One region of the Paenibacillus sp. FSL R5-0519 genome, then DNA from elsewhere that is predicted to be linked to it. Evidence: riboswitches for the same ligand, from Rfam matches in the RefSeq annotation. Region 1 holds a riboswitch; each other region holds the start of a gene.

Region 1 (8,034 bases):
TCGAGATTGTTTTTCTCCGCTGGGCAAAAGAAGCCTGTACCACTTCGAAGTAGTGTGCTTCATCGGGAATCTCAACTGGTGGTTGCTCACGCACCTTCAGCTTAATAACAGCTGATTCCACATTAGGTTGGGGAATGAAGACCGTCGGCGGCACAATACACACAAGCTCAGGAATACTATAGTACTGGACTGCGATGCTCAGACTGCCGTAGTCTTTCGATCCCGGTGCAGCAGCCATGCGTTCAGCCACTTCTTTTTGGATCATGACAACAATGCTGTCCACTGGCAGCTTCTCTTCCAACAGTTTCATCATAATTGGAGTCGTTACATAATAAGGCAGGTTAGCCACAACACTGACTTTGTCCACCGATGCAAAATCGCTTTGGAACAGTTCAGCCAGATCAAGCTTCAGCACATCACCATGATGCACACGTACATTCGGATAAGGCTGCATCACTTCTCCGAGAATGGGAATCAAGCGCTGATCAATCTCTACGGCTGTGACAGGGCCAGCTACCCGGGCCAATCGTTCCGTAAGGGCTCCAATTCCCGGTCCGATCTCTAACGCACCCTTGGACTCGTCCAAGTCGGCTGCATTCACAATTTTGTTCAGTATATTTTGATCGATCAAAAAGTTCTGACCTAGACTTTTCTTAAATGAGAATCCGTGTCTTTGAATAATTTCTTTGGTTCGCTTGGGCGTTGCAATTTCTATCGTCTCTTCCATATCCTTCATATGCTCACAATCCTTCACGTTCAATTTGCGCTAATGCTGTAGAGAACTCTTCCCGTGTAATCTGAAATACACCGAGACGTTTGTGGAACTGCTTACCGTTACAATATCCGATTCCCAGCAGATTGCCCATCTCCATGCGACGTGCAGCAGCCTGCGGATGCACAATAAGTCCTGCCGCGATCAGGTCCTCCCAATCGATCAGGCTAGGAGCGCCTTCGTATGAAGTATGTACGCGTGCCAGAGCATGACGGATCGCCTCCGGTGAGGCATTCTCCACCCCAATATCCCCTTTGCGTGTGGCATCGGCTTCCGGAATGAAAGCATGTTTGCAGCCAGGCACCTTATTCGCAATGATTTTACGAATGCGTTCGCCGGCATGATCCGGATCTGTCAGTACAATGACTCCCCGTCTCTCCTGAGCAAGCGCAATCCGCTTCAGAATGCGTTGGTTGATGGCTGATCCACCTGTTTCTATGGTATCGGCTTCCACGGCCCGACGGATGGCTACCGTATCATCACGGCCTTCTACCACAATGACTTCTTTTATCATGTTCCATTTCTTCCTTTCTAACGCAAAAAGAAGAGGAATATCCTCTTCTCTGCCAAACGGCGGGGGAGACTGAATTCAGACCCCTCCGCCGCATATTCCGCATGAATCATTCATGCAACTATTTTATAGCATTCCCATTTCAAAGTAAAACGATTTTAGTTCGCTTCCGGCTTCACCGGACCGATCACGTAGACCGTCTTGCCTTTCTTGCGTCCAAAATTCAGGGCATGCTTCACACTGTCATAATATACGTCAATTTTGTTGCCTTTAATGGCGCCGCCTGTATCTTCCGCACGACGGAATCCCAGACCTTCGATATATACCCACCAGCCAATTGGAATGACTTTGGGATCAACCGCGATGGTGCGCCCTTCCGTTACACGAGTACCGGAAGCTGTTTTAGTTCCAATGCCAGGCTCTTCGGAAGAGTAGGCAGTCATGGATACATTCTTAAGTACTTTGGAGTATTTAAAAGAAGTCCCGGATACGGTAATCACTTTGCTGCCCGAGGCAGATGTTTTCTTCGAGTTCGTTGTTGTAGCCTTCTTCGTCGTTGAAGTTTGAGCTGATACGGTCTGAATCTCTGGTTTTTTCACAACAGGTTTTGCTTTGGTGCCGACAGCAATCACTTTATCTACACGATTATTCGCGACAGATTTGCCGACCATTTTTTTGGAGACCAATTCTCCATCCTGAAATACCTTTTCGATGTGCTGTACAAGTGTGCCTTCTTTGCCGTTCACAACGACACGGTTATCCCCTTTGTACAAGCTAGGGTCAGCCGTTTTAATGACTTTGTAAGCGATTGGCTGCTCTACATCCACTGTACGCTTTGTTACGCGCACTACACGGATCTTCATATCTGCTTTGATCGCAGTTCCAAGCGCCGGATACACCTTATCATTACTTTCAACTTGAATACCTGATTTTTGAATTGCATCTTCTACGGATGAATCCGTTGTATACAGAGTCTTGGTGTCTCCGTCTGCCGTAATGTTAACTGGAACGGCCCGCTCAATAACGATTCGGTCTCCATCAGTAATCGCCCCGTTCATGGACATGGATACCTTGTCGTGAGGGCTGACTGTGATCGACTGCTCCTCCAGCATTTCCTGAAGCATTCCTGTACGAGTCTCTACCACCTGAGCTTTGCCATCAATAACCAGTGAAATTTGTTTCCCGGCCTGACCGTAAACGACTAACAAGATCATGATTGTAAGCGCAATTGAGAAAATCGCGATCAATGCCATTTGACGCATGTTCTCATGCTTCCACCGCAACGCGAAAGACTTACTGGATGATCGTGACTCATGGGTCTCTTCTGGTTGGAATGTGCCCACTTCTCCGTCCTCCTTCATAGCCTCGCCGTCTAAAGTAACGCATGATGTCTTTGACGTGACTATACCAAATTTTCTACAGAACACAGATCGGACCAACTGATCGGTTCTGCACCATGAATCAATCTTCGCAACATGATGTCATCCTCCTGAATACCTACCGTATGATGACAACATTTCTTTTATTCAAAACAAAAAAGCCAAAGAAAGAGTGTAAGAGGAACTCTTTCGTGGCTTCCGAATGATTTTGAATATCGGAAATTCATGCACGAGGTTGCCTCTCTTTTTCCGCTTGCGAGGTTAGCTGTCGGGTTCGGGCGAAAGAGAGCCGCCCTATCTTAGGTCACCCGCTCATGGCGGACGCCCTTGAATTCACCCCGAGACCCAAAGAAGAAATCAAATACGGCTTCGCAGTTCTCTTCGCTGCTTTTGGGTCAGCGAACGTTGCGCATCGGCCAAATACACCGATGTTTAAGCCCTATTGGTTCCCCCGCTCTCCGTTAACGGAGACTCAGCGAGACTGATTCATGAAAGTAATGTTGTTTCATCGGAAAGTGTCCCTTTGTTCATCCCCCGAACATCTGTCCAATTTTCCGCACAACAATTCACTGAAAAGATGATATCCTGTTTTGATGCATGTTGTAAAGCGTTGATCAAGTACGTTTTTCTGAATATTTGGTTAAAATATTGTAATATTCTTGATTTATTTGGATCAAAGGGCAAATTAACTCCGCTTACCTGCCTTTTTCACCTCATTTGCTCGTTTTTTTAACGAATTCCAAATCGTTCCATGGCATTTTTGGTGGTTATTGCAGCAATTTCCTCCACCGAAATGCCTTTAATTTCCGCAGCTGCCTCTGCAACCAGACGTACATGCGCTGTCTCATTTCGTTTCCCACGATAAGGGTGAGGTGTCAAATACGGAGCATCGGTTTCAATGAAAAATCGGTCCATTGGAACCTTCGCCAGCACCTCTTTGGGTTGCTTTGCGTTTTTGAATGTAATCGGTCCTCCGAAGGAGAGATGGAAACCCATATCGAGACAACTTTTCGCTGTTTCCCAGCTGCCCGAGAACGAATGCATCACACCACCAACTTCACTCGCCTTCTCTTCACGCAAAATTCTTATGATATCCTCATGTGCATCCCGATTATGGATGACAATCGGCATGTTCACTTCACGCGCCAAGGCAATTTGTTGTCGTAATACGCGATGCTGTATTTCCTTCGGTGAAGTATCCCAGTGATAATCCAATCCAATCTCACCGATCGCCACCACTTTTTCATGCTTGCATAAAGATGCAATCCACTCCAAATCTCCCTCCTGCATTGTGATCGCATCTACGGGATGCCAACCTACAGCTGCATAGATAAAGTCATACGTTTCAGCGAGTTTCATTGTGGTTGGAATTGTCTCCCGGTTAAAGCCAATATTGATCATGCGACCAACTCCTGCATCCACAGCACGCTGAATCATGTCCTCGCGGTCCTCGTCGAATTGTGGTGCATCCAGATGTGTATGTGTGTCGAACAGCATCATGTCTGTATCTCCCTTCATGTCGAAATAACGACTATCTTCTTTTGAAAATTTAATTTGGTGAAATTCAAATTTTTCAATGACTCATACATAAAACATTTTGGGCAATCTGTATATTACATCATTACGTTTGTTTCTTCACAACTACAATATATAGAAGATATAAGGATATTCTGATCTACATATTGCTGATTGTGCTAACTTTGCCTGCTTTCATTTACAGAATTATGTCGATCTACATATACTCCCCATTAAAGCAGATTACTGTATCATGAAAAATAGCTCTTTTTGAAAGTCTTTTGATATCTAAATTCTTCATTGGATTATACCCACACGATTACAAGAAATAGGGGCGTATATGTGACGGTAATTCATGAATAATCGCATCCACCTTGTTTTGCGGGTAATACAAATGATGTTTCCCCCGGTGAAGCCCGCTGATGGAACGGACAATGTCAGATACTTCTGACAACTCACGTAAATTGTCCTGTCGATCCAGAAGAAGAATCTGCTTATCCGTGGATTCATCCGGACGAAACACATCATACGGATTATCGGAAGGAAAATCAATTTCAAGATCATATTCGGGATCAAGGCCTGCCTGTACAAAAGCTTCCCGAATCTCTTCTATTATTGTCAAGTCGACCTGTTCAAGCTCTACATACTTATATAACTTGCGATCCATAAAACGTTCGCATAACTCACTCAGAACAGTATCGTCCTCCTTTCGCCACTGTGTAAATGCCGTCTGAATTAATGCTTCATCCAACTGCAAATATTCATCTACGGATAATTCTCCTGCAAATAATTGAGGGAGTGGATCAATCATGAAGCGAAATTGAAAATCATGCTGTATGAGTGTTTTTGCTCGCTTGAATATTTGCCGCAATAGAATTTCAGAACTACGAGTTACCGGATGGAAATAAATCTGCCAATACATCTGATACCTAGACATGAGGTAATCCTCCACAGCATGCATGCCTGACTCCTTGACTACAATTCGTCCATGATAGGGACGCAGCATCCGAAGGATGCGATCAAGGTCAATCGTGCCGTAATTTACACCTGTAAAATAAGCATCCCTAAGCAAATAGTCCATTCGGTCTGCATCAAGCGGGCTGGTCACCAAGTTCACCACAATCGGCTTTTCGTACGTTTTTTGAATGACAGATGCCACTTTCTCAGGAAAATCAGGAGCATACCGTCTTAAGATCGCCCCTACTTCGGTATCACCTGTAATAATGCGACAAGTCCAATCTTCGTGATTCATATCAAAAGCTTCCTCGATGGAGTGGGAGAATGGACCATGCCCGAGATCATGAAGCAGAGCTGCACACAGAGCTACAATCTTTTCTTCCTTCGGCCAGTCTGAATAATGACTTCTTTCAAATTGAGAAATGATCTTCCGTGTAATTTCATAAACACCTAGTGAATGTGAGAACCGGCTATGCTCTGCTCCGTGAAAAGTAAGGTAAGAAGTACCGAGTTGGCGAATCCGGCGTAAACGCTGAAATTCCGGGGTGTTAATTAACTGCCATATAACCGGATCTTGCACGTGGATATAATTATGTACCGGATCTTTGAATACTTTCTCTTCCGTTAGTCGTTGTTCCATGTCGATTCACTCCTTTAATTTCTTTTATATTAACGCTTTGAACTCCACGATTCACCTAAGATTCGACACGTTATGACGAACTTTGTCGAATAACGTAATTTTGTCGTTTTCCAAATCGACAAACTTGGCATTGTTGTTTAAATGCGAAAAAAGGCTGCCAATCCCTTACCACCAGTAACCTTGTGAAAAACAGCCTTAATTTTAAGCTAATTTTAAGGTTGACTGTTTTGGGAATCGTTGGTATGATGAGTATCATAAAACATAAAATAATGTCGAATAATGACAATGATAGTTAGCTGAGAGGAGCACTGATTATAATGATGAAATCAACAGGTATTGTAAGAAAAGTGGACGAACTGGGACGGGTAGTTATTCCAATCGAATTGCGCCGTACGCTCGGTATTGGTGAAAAAGATGCTCTGGAAATCTATGTTGACGGCGAGCGCATCATGTTGAAAAAATATGAGCCTGCTTGTATCTTCTGTGGTAATGCAGAGAACGTTACTTACTTCAAAGGTAAAATTGTTTGTAACGAATGTATTTCCGAAATCCCTGCACCTGTGACAAAATAAGAAAAACCAGGTATACTGGACTTATCTAAATTGTTATTTCTAACCTTTTTAATATTCCTTAATAGCCTTCCCGGTGTGAACCCCACCGCGGAAGGTATTTTTTTGCCCTGTTATGGGTTCTATTACCCAAAAACTACATGAATGTTGAATATAAGGTTCTTTTCAGGTTATGTTCCCCATAACAGAAGATATTGGATTAGATTGGCTACTCGATTAACGCATTATATACATCCCGCTTCGTCAGACCACGATCCGTTGCCGTTTTTTTCATCGCATCTTTGCGGTTATGTCCTTCACCCTCATAATGGCTGACATGATCCGCAAGTGACATCAGCTGCCACCATGCTTCGCGCTCAGCCTTACGCTCCTCTTCCTTAATACCTTCCACCAGCAAACAGTACTCGCCAAGAGGTGGATGCTCTTCAAGCCAGTCTATGCATTCCTTCACAGTACCCCTCGCAAATTCCTCATGACGCTTGGTTAGTTCACGAGCCAGGACAATGGAGCGATCACCCAGAATTTCTTCGAGGTGGACTAATGTTTTCCGAATACGGTGAGGTGATTCATAAAATAACAAAGTCCCGTTGGATTCGTCAAAAGCCTCCAGCACTTTTCGCATGTCCTTTTTCTCCCGCGGCAAAAAACCGCCGAATGTAAAACGCTCCGTCGGTAATCCGGACACGATCAGAGCAGACAATGCAGCATTGGGTCCAGGGATGGGAATGACCGTTATTCCGGCTTCCAGTGCAAGCTGTACAAGGTCGGATCCCGGGTCTGAAATGGCTGGCAGACCAGCATCACTGACGAGTGCCAAATTTTTTCCTTCTATTATATAGCGTATCAGTTCAGGTCCACTTGCCCCCTTGTTATGCTCATGATAACTAAACAGCATCGAAGGTGTAATTTCAAAATGAGTGAGCAGCTTCCGGGTCTGTCGTGTGTCTTCTGCTGCAATGATGTCACAACTCTGCAATGTCTTGATGGCTCGGAAGGTCATATCCTCCAGATTACCAATGGGTGTTCCAACCAGATACAGCTTGCCTGATCCTTCAAGCTGCTCCGCATAGCTTTTCTGAATATGCACAGTCATCTATAGTCCTCCTTTCGTAGTACGCTCAGCATGTTGCTGGCCATAGTAAATATCCATAATCTCTTCGCAGTATTTCCCCTCTTCATTGTAGACAATGAGTGGAGGAAGCATCCTTACTTCCGGTTTACCATCTTTCATGCCTTCAATTAATACCATGTTGGCTTCCAGATGAGCACGGGGATGTACCATCCGAATTCGTTTCGGCTCCAGCTTATACTCACGCATGAGCGAGATAATCTCTGCAAGTCGCTGTGGACGATGAACCATCGATACTTTTCCGCCATTACGTACAAGTCGACTGCAAGCCTGGATCACTTCTTCCAAGGTACACCCGATCTCATGACGTGCCATTGCCTGATGTGTGTTCATTTTGAGGTCACTGCCATTCAGGGGCATATAAGGGGGGTTTACCGTTATTGCATCGTATACAGCATGTCCCGTTTCTTTCACCAATTCTCGCAAATCACCTTCACGAATCATAATCGATTCGTCCAGTGCATTTAATTGAACGCTGCGACGAGCCATATCCGCCAAACGAGGCTGAATTTCGATTCCCTCCAGACTAGCCTGCGTACGCGTTGTAAGCAAAATGGGAACT
Region 2 (8,034 bases), 1.6 Mb from region 1:
AGGGGACGGGTTTGTGGAGCAAGAGGACTAGGCTCTGTAGGCATGAAGTCCAGCTCCAAGCATATGGAAACTGGGGAAAAATGATTTCATGGACATTGAGGTTGGCTGTGCCAGTCCATCCGCAGCCGAGGCGCTTACGGTATTCCATTCAGTCTCCAGATCTGTGGCCAGGCGTACCATCAGATCTTTGGTTATATCGTTGTTCAGGGGAATGACTTTGGAGGCTTCGGTTATGCAGGCATTCATGGCTGAATGCAGGTAACCAAGGACCGCTTCCTCGACCGGGATGTCGAGGTGGTGGTTAATCCAGGCGTGAACAGTGGAGAGGCAGCCAACCGAATCATATTTGGCGAAGATCTGTTCGAGCGGGCTAAAATCAATCCAGGGGTGCAGAGCGCGTGCCAGTCTGATCAATCGTTTTCCCATGGCGGCAGCTTGTTCTCTGAGATCTCCAGGAGTTCGCTGAACATGGACCAGTTTATCGATCAGTGCTATCCGCCATGTATCCTTGTGATCTGCTGCGGTATAGATGCCTTTGATGGCCATGCCTTCTAGACGAACAATGCTGGGATGCAACTGACAACGCATGAATGATTCGAGATCTTCAGCATTACGAATGGTACCCTCCCTGATATGGATATCCATGCCGAAGGAATGGGTGAATCCTCCAACCTGAATAGAGGAATCAAGCAGTTTGACATAATCGAGCAGCTTATTCCCACGGTTCACAATCATTCGCCTCCTGTGTTCGTTAAATGTCACGTTAAATGACATTTATATTCCTTTTTGTTAACTTTATGTTTGAAAATCCGAATTATATGATAGTTATCTTCCCATAAATGTCCGCTTTTTGTCAATAGTATCCGTTGAATTTAATGAATAGAATCTGATATTTAATATTTGTGTTATTTTATATAACTTATTGTGTTATTTATTTGGTGAAGTGCAGAGAGGACTATATATAAGGAAGGACTATATATAAATGAATCAACAAGATCGGCTCTTACCGAAAAAGAGGGGATCAAATCTAATAATATGCAGTTCATGGGTAAACATGACGAGAATATGCGTTTTTTGAGGAAAATGCCTAGCTAAAAAGAAGGTTTAAAAAATGCTTTACTTTTATTTCTGAACCCTGTATAATCAATTCTGTTGCCGATTATTTACGACATGCGGTCGTGGTGGAATGGCAGACACGCTATCTTGAGGGGGTAGTGGGCGTATGCCCGTGGAGGTTCGAGTCCTCTCGACCGCATCATATGAACGATGAAGAAGAAGCTTTCCATTAATGGAAAGCTTCTTTTTTTGCCTTTTTGAACAGTCTGGTATCCAGAAGTTGAAAAAGGCCATCCATTACCGGGGGTAATGGTGCTCTACCTTCCGGCTACGGGTGGCCGATGTACTATTTTTGCAGCAAGTTCTTGATATCTTCTTCAATCTTGTCAGGTGTTGTTTTGGGAGCATAACGTTTAACTACCTGTCCGTTCTGATCCACAAGGAATTTGGTGAAGTTCCATTTGATTGCTTTGGAGCCAAGCAGGCCGGGTGCTTCTTTGCTAAGGTGTTGGAAGAGCGGGTGAGCACTTGAGCCATTCACATCAATTTTCTCAAACATAGGGAAGCTCACGCCATAATTCATCTGACAGAACTCGGCGATATCGTCGGAAGAACCTTTTTCCTGGGCAAACTGGTTGCTTGGAAATCCAAGGACTTCAAATGGCGCATCCTGGAACTTGTCTTGCAGTTCTTGCAAACCTTTGAATTGAGGTGTAAGTCCGCATGAGCTTGCCGTATTCACAATCAGTAACACTTTATCACGGTAGTCGGACATTTCAACTTCTTGACCGCGAAGGGTATTCACTTTGTAATCGTAGACTGTCATCTCAATCGCCTCCATGATATCATCTGATACCTTTCATTATATTGGTTACAATTAAATAATGCAAAACTAATATGGTGTTAAAAGAATCAAAACTGGTAAGTTGTGCAAAATGCGTGAATGAATTGCGAAGTGATTTACGCGAGAGTGAGAATTAGATAGCTTTGACGAGGTGAATAGCGTATAACCGTATTGTAAGCGTTATTATATATGAATAATGGCGAAAATCTCCCGATTCGGTGATCTGTCCGGACTTTACACCGCCATGGCACGGGTGTATGATTCATATCGTAATTTCAATTTAAAACTAAATTGTACCTGAAAAACGAAACAAACGATAATATCGCTCAATCTTAACTTAAGATATACGAACGATGTTTTAATCGCTGAGTTTCCATTCATTCATGAGTGGGAAACGGGGGAACCAACGGAATGCGCTGTCCAGGACAGTAGGCATTCATGGGGTGAATTTTCCGGTGACAGCCGGAAATAGGGCGACTCTCGCGCCCGAATCCGTCAGCTAACCTCGTAAGCGTTAAAGGGAGAGGCAACAAGCCGTACGCTGGTTCATGGCGTTTTCGCCATGGATTCTTTAAGAAGCGTTCGGGAGGCCTTGGTCCCCCACGCTTCTTTTTTGTTGTCTTTTCACGCCAAGGGAGGAACGAATGATGGATACTGAGATGATCTTAGTGACTGCTCCTAATGAAGCAGGACGCAAATTTATCAAATTGCTGATGTACAAAAAAATGCCGTTTGCCGTTCTAACCAACAGTGCAGGGGAAGAGCGCAGACTCCGTAGAATCGGAGTAGAACATGTCATTCGCATGAATACGGCTGCAGCTCAAAAATGGTTTTTGCCGCAGGCAAGCGTTGGTAACGTATTTATTTTCGAGAACAGCCTGAATCTGACCTGTCGTTATTTACAGATCTGTCGATCGTGGACATCGAAATCCCTATGCGTCATTACGGAGCAAAGCCATCCGAAGGGGATCTATCGGGGAATGGGTGCAGACCGGATTGTATATTCACTCAATGGGGAAGTCGGCTTTCTCCTCAATGGGTAATGTCATAGCTTGAGATTGCTCAGGTGTAAGGTGCCTGTTATAATTGATTGTATTAGAATCAATTTCAGAATCGACTCAAGGTATTATGGATTTGATTCATTGATAAACGGAAATTTGAGGAGACTCGTGCATGATGGTGAGTCTTCTTTTTTTATGGTTACAAGGAGGAATTGGCGTGCCGGATGTGGGTGGATTGAAGTGGTTGTTTTTTGATGTTGGAGATACGCTAGTGGATGAATGGGACCCGGTTGATGATATTATCGGACAGTTCGTTCGCGAAGCCGGTGCTTTGGGGTATCCGGTGAAGATTGAGGCGGTACGTGAACTGTTCGCGAACTGTTATCAGAAATATGAACAATGGCCCATGAGAGTGGCAATTCGCACATTCATTGAAGATGAAGGACATCAGAAACAGATTCAGGACAAGCTGAAGTTTAAAAAAGATCTTGAACGACCTTTTCCTTCAGCGGATTCCGTTCTTCAGCAGTTGTCGCGGTATTATCGCATTGGCATTATCGCCAATCAGAGTCCTGGAACGGAAGAAAGACTGGAGAGTTACGGACTGCGAAAGTATGTTGATGTTCTGGCATGCTCGGCTGAAGAAGGGGTGTCCAAGCCAGATCCAGAGCTGTACGCTGTAGCCCTGAAACAGGCGGGTTGTGCACCGGAGGAAGCCGTCATGATCGGGGATCGGATTGATAACGATATCATTCCTGCCCGGAAGCTGGGCATGCGTACGATTCGAATTATGCAGGGGTACGGAAGATTCCAGCCAGACCGATCGGATGACGAACGCGCGGATTGGACTGTGGATTCATTGGATGAACTCCTGCCTTTACTGGTGCCGGATCAGGAATAGATGATTATTTGTTAGAGCTCGGAGTTTTACTACAAAAGAAACACCTCGCTGTACTGCAATAATAAAGGCTGATCAACTTGGTATTGAATACCGGAGTTGATCAGCCTTTTTAATGTTTAGTCGATAAGACGAGATTAGAATAACCGGATCGTCTGAATGATCAGATATACATTCAGCACAACGATAATTGCGGCAATGACCCATGAGATGATTTTGAGCCACAATTTGTTAGCGAATGCACCCATGCTTTTTTTATCACTCGTGAACATGACCAGAGGGATTACCGCAAAGGGTAATTGAAGAGACAGTACAACCTGACTCAAAATGAGCAGTTCTTCTGTGCCGTGTTCTCCTGCAATTGCTGTGACAATTACTGCCGGGATGATGGCGATCAGACGTGTGACCAGTCTGCGCAGCCAAGCCGGAATCCGAATGTTGAGGAAACCTTCCATAACAATCTGCCCTGCGAGTGTACCTGTAAGGGTAGAATTCTGGCCTGATGCTAACAGCGCCACACCGAACAGGATACTTGCGATTGTAGTCCCTAATAGGGGTGTGAGCAAGTGGTAGGCATCGGAGATCTCGGCAACCTGCGTCATGCCGGCACTATGGAATACAGCAGCTGATACAATCAGGATGGCCGCATTGATGAACAAGGCGAGTGTTAGCGCGATTGTAGAGTCCATGGTCGAATAACGAATCGCTTCTTTTTTGCCCTGTGGTGTCTGTTCGATCTGACGCGTCTGCACAATGGAAGAATGCAGATACAGATTATGCGGCATCACGGTTGCTCCTATAATACCAATGGCAATATAGAGCATGGCAGGGTTCTGCAGGATCTCCACATTGGGGACAAAACCATGGAGAACACCGCCCATATCCGGTTTTGCCAGGAACAGGTCAATCCCGAAGCAGAGGGCAATGGTGGCCATCAGCACGATGACGAGTGTTTCCAAGGCGCGGAAGCCTTTGTTTTGCAGTACAAGAATCAGGAGTACATCAACAGCAGTGATGATAACTCCGTACAACATGGGAATGTTAAATAAGAGCTTTAATGCGATGGCAGAACCGATGACCTCAGCCAGATCGGTAGCTGCAATGGCCAGTTCACACAGAATCCATAACATGACGACAACGGGCATGCTGAAACGTTCGCGGCAGGCTTGGGCCAGATCCCGTCCAGTGACGATGCCAAGCTTTCCTGCCAACGATTGAAGTACAACGGCCATCATGTTCGAGAGCAGGATGACGGATAACAAAGTATACCCGAACTGCGATCCGCCTGCGATATCTGTTGCCCAGTTGCCGGGGTCCATGTAACCTACGGCCACGAGATACCCTGGCCCTACAAAAGCGAGAAATTTCTTCCACCATGCCGCATTCTGCGGTACTTTCATGGAACTATGTGCTTCTCCGAGTGAAGGGGCCATGCCTGCAGTAGACAATGATTCACTTGAAGGAGCGTTGAATGGATTTTTTTTACTCATACGTTTATCACCTGACTCTTTGGAATAGTGATGCGGGACGAACCGCTCAAGATATATCTAAATTTTTATGTTTATTGTTACATTGTACTCCTTCAATAATTTTTGTCTAGTGCAACTTTTATGTATTAACACAAAAATTATGTTCTAATTTGAAATTGCTCTTTTGTATATTACCCAACCCCGGAAAAAATACAGATATGTGGATAAGATGCATGAAAATAATAAAGATGTAAAAGCTGATAAAGAACTAAAATGCGTTTCAAATTGAGCCAGAAGTTTAAATTGAATTGAAGGCATTTAAAACTATACGGATAAGGGAGAGATTCTTAATGGAAGCTTTATATACAGCAGTAGCGACAGTTAAAGGTGGACGTACAGGTTCGGTGACTTCTTCGGATGGCATGCTTAAACATGATCTGAAAATGCCCAAAGAGCTTGGAGGTTCCGGTGGTGAAGGTACCAACCCTGAACAGCTCTTCGCCGCTGGATATGGAGCATGTTATGAAAGTGCCCTTGCCAATGTAGCACGCAAAGCAGGCGTGAAATTGGAGGATGTGGTCGTTACAAGTAACGTATCCATTGGTAAAGACCCTATGGATGACGGTTTCCAGTTATCTGTTCGTTTGGACGTGAGTATGCCTGGTGTGGATCACAGTCAAGCAGAAGAGCTGGCTCGCAAGGCACATGATTTCTGTCCATATTCCAAAGCGACACGTGGCAATATTGATGTTGTATTAAACGTAGTCTAAGATTTGACTCCCCAATCAAAGGGGAACATATAGAGCAGGGTATCCCAGATACCTGATGTTCGTTCGTTTGAGTACAAAGCCCTGCTGGTCATCGGCAGGGTTTTGTGTTGATTATAATATAAGGGCAGGATGCAGGAGATCAGATGTCCAATCGCGTACTTTTTACATAATTGCACTCCCACTTCATGCTACACATTCCATAAAGGGGGAACGAAGATGAGTATTGAAGAGATGATCGAGCGCCGATTTGTATGTACAAAATGCAGGGGCACGGATTGTAACATTAAGGAAGTTTCCATGTCAGGAGCAGGCCTGAGCAAGATGTTCGATATACAGCATAACCACTACCTGTTCGTGGCTTGTGCTTCCTGCGGCTATGTTGAAGTATTTGATCCGGATGTTTTGAAAGGTAAAAAACAAGGGCAGGTAGGGACGATTCTGGATATTCTGTTTGGCGGGTAGACATGCGCGAGTTGACATTGAACTGAATTTTCTTTAATATAACTTAGTACTGAGTAGTGTCATTGCATGAACCAAATTTGAATTAAACAGGTGATATCCATGTCTTATAGACCGCGTATTGCAGATTTAGAACTAGCTTATGGTAACAAGGAAGACGGATTGTACGAATTCAAAATGAATTTGGTAGACGGTACAAAATGCCGTGTATTCTACTCCCGTTCTCCGGAATGGAAGATGACCAATATCAGCCGTCTGCAGAAAACGCCTTGTCCAGTATGTCGCAAAGATTTCATTTGCAAATGTATGGACCAGTGGGCAAGTGACCTGCATCAACAAATGATCGATGACCAATGGATGGAAAAGGCAATTGCTGAGTAATTGTCGGACAAGATACGAGCGTGGGCACAATGCCTGCGCTCTTTTTCTTATATTTCCTAACAATGCGTGTTCAAAAGTGGACTTTTTGAACCACCTCTATAATTAAATTTTAGAATTAGGAAACAAGATGGCTCAGATTGGGTAAGTTACTCTAACCGCAACAATAGGAGGCAGCCAATATGACAGCAAATCAAACGGATGTGCATCAGGGACATCCCATCGTACTGGTGGATGGCGTCTGTCACTTCTGCCAGGGCTTAACCAAATGGATTCTCAAACGTGACCCGGAAGGGAAATATCATTTTGCTTCGCTCCAATCGGATGTGGCCAAGGAACTGCTGGTAAAGGGTAATCTGTCGACAGACAGTATGGATACTTTTGTTCTGATTGAAAATGGAAAATACTACACACGTTCAACGGCCGCACTGCGATTGGCTAAAGGTCTGAAGTTTCCTTATCCATTGTTATATGTGTTCATTATTGTACCGAAATTTATTCGCAATGCAGTCTATAACTGGGTTGCTCGCAACCGTTATCGCTGGTTTGGCAAGGATGAAGCATGCATGTTGCCTACCCCGGAGATCAAAGATCGATTTTTATGATTAATAACGGAAATAATTGGGTAATGACTACAGATCATATCTAATTTGGGAGGACAACAACTTGAAGAAGTGGACTACATTATTTATCGGGGCATTATTAGCAGTAAGCTTGGCAGCATGCGGTAACGACACAGATAATACAGCAACGCCGCCAGCCACTAACAACGAAACATCCAACGAGGGCAATACACCTGCGGAGCAGGAAACAAAGATCCCTACCTTGGACGAACTGATTACCAAAACCAATGCAGCAACGAAAGAAATGAAAAGCTTCACAACTGAAGCAAACATTGATCAGAATCTGAAACTGGATGCGGGTGAACAGTCCCAGGATCAACAGGTTAAAACATCGCTCAAGATGGATATTATCAAAGATCCAATGATGATCTATCAAGAGATGAAAATGGAAATGTCGGGACAGGAAGCTCAGAACGTGAAGCAGTATATCACTTCGGATAAAATCTACTCCCAGGTTGGGGACCAATGGGTTGCGATTCCTGAAGCTCAAACTGCTGCATTAATTGAGCAGATGAAAGCAAGCATGAATCCGGAAG
Region 3 (8,034 bases), 2.2 Mb from region 1:
TTGTTTTCTCAGCAGAGGATCGCAACGTCGTATACGGTGGTCCTCTACCCGTAAGCGGTTATCAGCTGTGGCATGCAGATCATGAAGCAGAGTCCATTCTATATATAGCGCTTGGTGGAAAAACATCCATTCAACGCTTTGTGCCTTTGAGAACATTACAACAAGACGGTCAGTTTTACATCTTGAAGCCTTAACTGTCAGCTAACTCCACAGATCATTTAATAACTTTAGAACAATTAAATATCTACAAAAAATAAGACGCCTTCCCATGCAGTAAAGGGATTGCGTCTTTTGGTTTCTCAGCAAGGCGTGTCTTAAGCTCACTGAGTGAAATAGGTGTGTTACAGTTATCCTTTTCCTGAAGAACTTCGTTTATGAGACGGTGTATCCAATTCCTTTTCCTTTTTCCCCACCCACAGGGATACAGCGAAGGGAATCATACCAAACCATTTCATCGCCCACGGCTCTTTCCTTTTGGCGCGGTCTTTCCGCTCATCCTTCGGCGTATCGATATAATGAACAACCCGCTGCGTAATGTATTTTACCAATTCATCACTTTTGGCCATAACATCTGCCTCCTTCGCTCCTGCACATTCGCGGAGCTTACGATAGTTCTATTGTGTGCAAGATGTGTACTGGTTAAACATTTTTTTATTGAAAAGGGTATGAAAAACCTCAGAATGCACAGTCTAATGCCAAAGGTATCCAGACAGTCATTAATCTGCATCCGATACCTATTTCATGAAGGAGTGTGTATCCCATGTATAAGCTGCTGACCGCTTCGGTAGCCTTGTTAATCAGCTTCTATTGCATCCCCATGCTGCCCCATGTCGCTTATGGGAAAGCAGCCCCGTCCCAGAACAGTCCGTCCATGCTGCCTGTGACCGATGGAGATGCTTATCACTCAAGTCATCATGCCTTTGCAGCACCGGTTATCCTGCTCGATGTAGGCCATGGCGGTATTGACGGCGGTACGTCAGCCCAGGGTGTGCTGGAAAAAGATATCAACCTCGCCATTAGCCAAAAAGTCTATCTCCTGCTTCGCAGCAAGGGTTATGCCGTTATCATCAATCGACTTGGTGATTACGCCCTTAGTGACGACAACCGCTGGCTGAACAGCCGCTCGCGTCATACCAGAGATCTTGCCCAACGTAAGAGCCTTAGCGAAGAAGTAAGTACGGATATCGTGGTCAGCATCCATGCGAACTGGAGTCCCCGATCGTCTGCACACGGCCCCGTGGTATTGCACCAGAAGGAAGGCAGAAGCTATCTGTTAGCCCAATCCATCCAGGACGCCATGAACCAATTGTTCGGAACGAAGCACGGGGTCGTGTGGGGCAAGCCCTTTTATTTATTGAATTACGTGAAGCAACCTGCGGTCATCGTCGAAACCGGATTTTTGAGCAATGCCGAAGACCGGGCCAGAATGAGTGACCCCGCAGAGCAAAAACGAATCGCAGAGTCTATTGCGAGCGGCATTATTTATTATCTGTCGGTAGTGTAGGCGTAGCGTGCCAGTTCCACACTTCGCGCACAAGATCGCCAATACCTACAAACTCAACCTGACCCTGCAGACGGGAAACGGATTCACGAACTACAGCTGATGTGTTCATCCCGCTATGTCCGACATGACCAATAACAACACAGATCTCCTTGTCGATTGCACGACGAGCTGCCAGATCCATTTGCTTGCGGATGTGTTGCTTGGAGTTCTGATCATCCAGGAAAATGTCATTACCTACAGGTGGCATGTTTTTGGATATGGCCAGTTCCCCCACCACGGAGCGAAAGTTCGTACGGCTGTCTACAAAGAAAAGGCCCCGCTCCTTGCATACATCGAGCACAATGGACATGATGCGTTTGTCCGACGTAATTTTGGAACCCATATGATTGTTCATGCCTATTGCGTAGGGCACATCATCAATCGCTTTTTCCACGCGTGAGCGGACTTCTTCATCTGTCAGATTGGATGTGATTGCACCCGGGCCCAGCCACTCAGGTCTTCCTTTCTTGGGTTCCATGGGCATGTGCACAATCACATCCATCCCCTTTTCATGTGCAGCGATCGCATCTTTCTTCGTTGTTTGCAAAAAAGGCATGACTGCTACGGTTAGTTTAATTGGCATTGCCAGGATCTCTGGGGTACCTTTCATGTCGTTACCAACATCATCGATGATAATCGCTAATCGTTTATGATTTGATGTGGACTCTGAAGCTGCCGCTGTAGGACCTCCTGCCAATATGGCTCCGTGAATCACAATTAACAATGCCATGCAACCTGCAATGAATCGATAATGCTTTCTCTTTTCCTTCATCATGTTCCCTCCCCGTAAGTTCTGTGATCTCATTGTTTGATAATGAAGGGAGTAATATGTAAGCCAAAGCCTTCCTTAATAACAACATCCCCACCACTGGAGACCTGTATTTCAAGCGAACATCGCCTTAATCCCCGTTCTCACCTTTACTTTCAGACAAGAACTGTCATTAAACAGATGCAAAATAGAGATTAATTAGAAAAAATACTGTAATTTGTCAGGTTTTCAGTTTGGCAATTATTTAGTAGAATCAACAAATGAAAGAAGTTAATGTGTTTCATTTCTTTCCTATACTTTTGGAAGGGGGTTTTGAAAGGGTTTACATAAAATAAATGCCAGACTATCAGCTCTTCTTATTTCCCTGGTCACGGTTTCTCTATGTAACCATTTACCTTTATCGAGGAGGATGAAAGTAGTGAAATTTAAATTCAAAAAAACGATCAATGTTGTATTGGCTTGTTTAACAGCACTACCCCTGATGTTAACCCCGACACAAGTTTCGGCGGCAAGTGATGCCAATATTAATTTGTCCTCGGAAAAACAACTGATCAAGGGCTTTGGAGGCATTAACCTTCCTGCCTGGATTGGTGATCTGACTCCCGCTCAACGAGAAACGGCTTTTGGTAATGACCAGAATCAGTTAGGCTTTTCAATTCTGAGGATCTACGTCGATCCAGATTCGAATAACTGGTATCGTGAAGTTGCCACAGCCAAACGGGCTATTGAGAAGGGGGCTATCGTATTTGCCTCCCCATGGAATCCTCCGAGCAGCATGGTGGAAACGTTCAACCGTAATGGAGATACCAATGCCAAACGTTTGAAATACGACAAATATGCCGCATATGCGCAGCATCTGAACGACTTTGTAACCTACATGAAAAATAACGGTGTAGATCTGTATGCCATTTCTGTGCAAAATGAACCGGACTATGCTCACGACTGGACCTGGTGGACTCCACAAGAGATCCTTCGATTCATGAAAGAAAATGCAGGTTCCATTCAAGGTACCAGAGTCATGGCGCCTGAATCCTTCCAATACCTAAAGAACATATCCGATCCAATCCTGAATGATCCGCAGGCACTTGCCAACATGGACATTCTGGGAGCACATACGTATGGAACCCAGATTTCGAACTTTGCCTATCCTCTCTTCAAGCAAAAAGGAGCCGGTAAAGAACTGTGGATGACTGAGGTATATGTTCCGAACAGTGACAACAATTCAGCAGACCGCTGGCCTGAAGCACTCGAAGTTTCCTATCACATGCACAATGCCATGGTAGAAGGTGATTTTCAGGCCTATGTGTGGTGGTACATCCGCAGACAGTATGGTCCGATGAAAGAGGACGGTACCATAAGCAAACGCGGATATAATATGGCCCATTTCTCCAAATTTGTACGTCCTGGCTACCTGCGAGTCGATGCAACGAAAAATCCGGATACGAACACATTTGTTTCTGCATACAAAGGTGATAACAAAGTTGTCGTCGTGGCAATTAACCGTGGAACTTCGGCCACAAGCCAGCGGTTTGTGTTGCAGAATGGCAATGCCTCCACTGTATCTTCGTATGTGACGGACAGCAGTCGCAATCTGGCAAGTCTTGCACCTATTAATGTTTCCAATGGCGCATTCACAGCCCAGCTTCCTGCACAGAGTGTAACTACATTTGTTGCTGATCTCACTGGTGGCAATGGAGGCGGTAATGTAGGCACTGGCACCACATATGAAGCTGAGACGGGAACAACGTTGACTGATGCAGTGATCGAAACACTTTACCCGGGATATACAGGATCAGGATATGTGAACTTTAACGCGTATACAGGCTCAGCCATTCAATGGAATAACATCAACAATACGATTACAGGTACCAAAAACGTAAAGTTCCGTTACGCCCAGGAGAGTGGTACTCGCAATCTGGACATCTACGTGAATGGCACCAAAGTACTCAGCAATGAACCCTTCACTGCAACAGGAAGCTGGTCCACCTGGGGTGAGAAAACCATTCAAGTTCCTATGAATTCAGGTGTAAATACCCTTCGAATCGTTACAACGGGAACGGAAGGACCGAATATTGACAGCATTAATGTTACCGCAGCACAATAAAACATTCCGTATGGTTGATGTTAGGCTAATATCAAAAAATGCAAACAAAAAAGACTCCTCATGCGTTAGCTTGAGGAGTCTTTTAATTCGATGCGGTCGAGAGGACTCGAACCTCCACGGGGGGTTAGCCCACACGGACCTGAACCGTGCGCGTCTGCCAATTCCGCCACGACCGCATATTGTATCTCCGTGATTAATCTCGGCGACAAGAAATAATATATCATGCCGAATCTATCATGTCAATACTGAAAATAATAACATGAAAGCCCGAACCAGACATGCTTGTCCATTCGGGCTTTACCTTCAACTAATCATTTGGTTTATCAAAAAGGAGTCATACTACAGCTTGGAAGGCCAATTGCCATACCATGCATAACCGCCTCTTCTTTCTTTATCAATGTCACTTAATTTGTATTTAACTACCCCGTCTCGTCCAATGAAAATGGGTCTATCCGTTCCTATTTCATAGAAGCGTGCCCAGATCGGTGCTGCTTTGGAATCAGCGATAATCTTGCTATCACCATTTGCCCTTTCATATCTGTAACCCGTAATTTTCACCTTGTTAAACCAGTCCTCTGCTCCTTTAATGGATGCGGTAATTTTAGCGGTAGCAGGCCTCGTTTTCAGAAATTTAACAATCGTTACACTCTCTCCAGCTGTCAGCGATGGTACTTCGTAGATTCTTGCGCTCGCTGGTTTAAGGGAACTGGAATCATGTTGTTGTCCCCATGCTGTAAGCTTCCCCCCTGAGACGACTTGTGTATTCAGAATCGCCTCCACACCTTTGGCAACTGAATTTTTACTCCGATTAGCAAGTGTACTGTCGATAAATGAAAAATCACCTTTGCGTGTTGCTACTTCATCGAGCATGATCATTACATTAATCATTGCATCGTCATTGTAGGTAATATGCTTGTGATATCCAGAGCTTTGGTAGACTTGTGGCCATCCGCCGTTTGAATACTGCATACTGATTAAAAAGTTGATTCCTTTGATTGCAGCTGTGGAGTAGCGTGGATCATTTGTCTTTTTAAATTCCTTCGCCAATCTTCTAATTTCTGAATATGTAGCCTTGTTGTCAATCGTGGACTTCGCCCACTCTCCACTTGTTTGTTTATAATCTTTTCTCCAACCTCCATCCGGCAGTTGGTTCTTCAAAATATCTGAAATACTCGCTGTTGTACCGGATGCATCAGCAGCAGATACCGTCCCTACAGGAAGAACTGCCATTCCAACTGTTGAGAACACCATGGTGCATGCCAGGACAAAAGTAACAATTTTCTTCGCTTTCAAATGTAACACTCTCCCATGTCATTTAATAAAATTCACAATTCTACCTTACCTATAATGCCAGTCTTAAACCTCCTTAATTTGAATGTATACCACAATAAAATCTATTTTCATCCAATATGTGGATTGGATAATCAGATAATATGCAATAAATCGATTTTTGTCAATATATGCAACTTAATGAATATAATCTCTCAAATTCAACATAACGGATAGTTCTTTTAACTCATGACAAACTTAATTATTTATCCAATTTCGTCTCAAACGAATCAATAATGACGTTTTTGTCATCAATGATACCCAAACTTGACGCCTTCTTTCATATAAAATCGTTAATTCCGCTAACATTGAGGTATTACGAAGGGGTTTAAAAGGGTTTGACAATTACGCATTTATGCAATATAGTTTCAAATAGTTACAAAAACTTAATTATTCATTGCCGAGTTTCAGGTTTGAAAACGGGGGAACCATTTTGGGTGAATTATTCTTATACATAGGAAATATAGGGAACCTTCTACCGAACCCTTAGCTAACTCCGTAGGCATCGAAGGGAGAACATTGATTTTGAAAAAACTGATTATCTCCATTTTTGGAGCGGCTGTACTATTTACATCCGGGGCAACAAGCACAGAGGCAAGCAGTATTAACTCCGTAGTGAACAACATGACAGGTATTCCTTACAAGTGGGGTGGCACGACTCTGGCAGGGTTCGACTGTTCCGGGTTTATGAGATATATTTTCAATAAATACAGCATTGAATTGCCACGTACTTCGCAACAGCAAGCCAAAGCAGGTACTCCAGTAGCCAAGAGCAATGTTCGGACAGGTGATCTGGTGTTCTTTAACACAACAGGCAAAGGCATTTCACATACAGGTGTTTATATCGGCGGCGGACAATTTGCACATGCATCCAGCAGCAAAGGGGTAAGCATCACCAAAATGAGCAATCCTTATTTCAATGATCGTTACGTAACAGCACGTCGGGTAACTGGACAGTTTATGTACGATAAAATGTTAGGGAAAATGTAGGTATAATATCAAAGAGGAGGCTCCGGATCAACCGGAACCTCCTCTTTTGTTTGATTTCCTCTTTAGGAGGACAGTCCTTGGACTACCTCCATCTGCACTTAATGCAGCGCCTTCTGCACTCGCATCGCGCCCTGAGACAGGGCATGTCCGCCTCCTACAGCTCCGGCAACAGCAACGGTCTCCATAATCTCCTGATCTGTAGCGCCCTTGGCACGTGCTTCTTCTACATGATAGAAGGTACATACCTCATTGTTGGCGAACAAGCCAATACCAAGCGCGATGAGCTGTTTGGTCTTCGCATCAATCACCCCAGGTTGGAAGCATTCTCCGGTAAACTCATGATACGACTTCACCACACCTGGCAGCACATCACTTAATGCTCCAATCTGATCCTTGTAGGCATGAACTTTATCATTCATCAATGTCATGTCTTGCAGCACACCCTCTCGGCTATAGTTACAGAATTTCTTCACTGTACCTATCTTCTCTCCCGAGTGAGTCAATTATGCCAAGAAATCATGGTAAATCCAAACATTTGTACGCTCATACTTCTGACATAATGATCGTTGTTACTCACCAAGTGGACTTTGCCGGGGTTCGCTGAATAACTGATAGCGGTAACCACGATCCAACTTGACGACACGTCGATTCTGACGACGGATAAGTACCTGCTCGCCATCCCAGGCAACGACAATCCCGGTTACATCGTTCGATTCCAGCTCGTCCCGTACTACTCTGACTTTCTCACCTGACAGACGCAGGGCGTCCAATTCTGTATCACTAATCATGTTCATGGCTCCTATATTCCAAATTTATTTACAAAAAGAGACCTAAATGAAAAGTCATTTAGGTCTCACGTGACTGTATTGGACTGTCATGTCATTCGAAATGTTGTCCCGACTGAAAGTTACCGCTGCGCGTGCTCTTTGCTGTCGTTCTTCTCGAACCAAAAATCAAGCACTTTGGCGGACATCACACGTTCTTCAAGGTACTCCACTTGATGCGGTGTAAATTGTTCTTTCCAAGAGAAGGACAACTCTTCGCATAAGCCTACAATCGTCAGTAATTCTGACCAGGCAACATAGCGTTTGTACCAGAAAAATTGAGGATGTTCAATCATATAGGGATAAAGGTCATCGAATTCCGTATGTTTACAATCCAGGGCACGTTCAAAATGAACTTTCGATTCCGCCAGCTTATCATTAAAGAATTGTTCTGTTGCCGGTTGGTTCCCCATGGTGTTGCCTCCTCTCCCTAACATAACCCCATTATAAATGAAATTAGCGGCCATGCAAAGGC

Evidence for each region. A riboswitch is a leader RNA that binds a small molecule or an ion and turns the genes downstream of it on or off. The one in region 1 is predicted to bind cyclic di-AMP.
Region 2: it holds a riboswitch for cyclic di-AMP, as region 1 does, so the genes downstream of both, MKY73_RS22615 (hypothetical protein) here and MKY73_RS29620 (ubiquitin-like domain-containing protein) in region 1, are expected to answer to the same signal.
Region 3: it holds a riboswitch for cyclic di-AMP, as region 1 does, so the genes downstream of both, MKY73_RS19430 (C40 family peptidase) here and MKY73_RS29620 (ubiquitin-like domain-containing protein) in region 1, are expected to answer to the same signal.

Annotation. Positions count from the first base shown of each region.
Region 1 is NZ_CP150234.1:6,567,801-6,575,834, forward strand. Features, by position in the region: gene rsmA (16S rRNA (adenine(1518)-N(6)/adenine(1519)-N(6))-dimethyltransferase RsmA) at 1-736, opposite strand, end outside; gene rnmV (ribonuclease M5) at 741-1,286, opposite strand; gene MKY73_RS29620 (ubiquitin-like domain-containing protein) at 1,442-2,626, opposite strand; cyclic di-AMP (ydaO/yuaA leader) riboswitch at 2,897-3,150, opposite strand; gene MKY73_RS29625 (TatD family hydrolase) at 3,392-4,162, opposite strand; gene MKY73_RS29630 (HD domain-containing protein) at 4,497-5,774, opposite strand; gene MKY73_RS29635 (AbrB/MazE/SpoVT family DNA-binding domain-containing protein) at 6,092-6,346, shown strand; gene rsmI (16S rRNA (cytidine(1402)-2'-O)-methyltransferase) at 6,552-7,436, opposite strand; gene MKY73_RS29645 (tRNA1(Val) (adenine(37)-N6)-methyltransferase) at 7,437-8,034, opposite strand, start outside.
Region 2 is NZ_CP150234.1:4,992,663-5,000,696, reverse strand. Features, by position in the region: gene MKY73_RS22630 (urease accessory UreF family protein) at 28-729, opposite strand; tRNA gene MKY73_RS22625 (tRNA-Leu) at 1,173-1,255, shown strand; gene MKY73_RS22620 (glutathione peroxidase) at 1,403-1,882, opposite strand; cyclic di-AMP (ydaO/yuaA leader) riboswitch at 2,254-2,429, shown strand; gene MKY73_RS22615 (hypothetical protein) at 2,545-2,943, shown strand; gene MKY73_RS22610 (HAD family hydrolase) at 3,074-3,802, shown strand; gene MKY73_RS22605 (Nramp family divalent metal transporter) at 3,937-5,232, opposite strand; gene MKY73_RS22600 (organic hydroperoxide resistance protein) at 5,619-6,038, shown strand; gene MKY73_RS22595 (zinc ribbon domain-containing protein) at 6,255-6,500, shown strand; gene MKY73_RS22590 (hypothetical protein) at 6,600-6,878, shown strand; gene MKY73_RS22585 (thiol-disulfide oxidoreductase DCC family protein) at 7,058-7,480, shown strand; gene MKY73_RS22580 (DUF6612 family protein) at 7,542-8,034, shown strand, end outside.
Region 3 is NZ_CP150234.1:4,341,935-4,349,968, forward strand. Features, by position in the region: gene MKY73_RS19395 (hypothetical protein) at 1-194, shown strand, start outside; gene MKY73_RS19400 (YqzE family protein) at 348-566, opposite strand; gene MKY73_RS19405 (N-acetylmuramoyl-L-alanine amidase) at 761-1,504, shown strand; gene MKY73_RS19410 (divergent polysaccharide deacetylase family protein) at 1,479-2,318, opposite strand; gene MKY73_RS19415 (carbohydrate-binding protein) at 2,731-4,416, shown strand; tRNA gene MKY73_RS19420 (tRNA-Leu) at 4,508-4,592, opposite strand; gene pelA (pectate lyase) at 4,756-5,718, opposite strand; cyclic di-AMP (ydaO/yuaA leader) riboswitch at 6,134-6,265, shown strand; gene MKY73_RS19430 (C40 family peptidase) at 6,271-6,735, shown strand; gene MKY73_RS19435 (carboxymuconolactone decarboxylase family protein) at 6,834-7,163, opposite strand; gene MKY73_RS19440 (hypothetical protein) at 7,305-7,523, opposite strand; gene MKY73_RS19445 (hypothetical protein) at 7,643-7,972, opposite strand.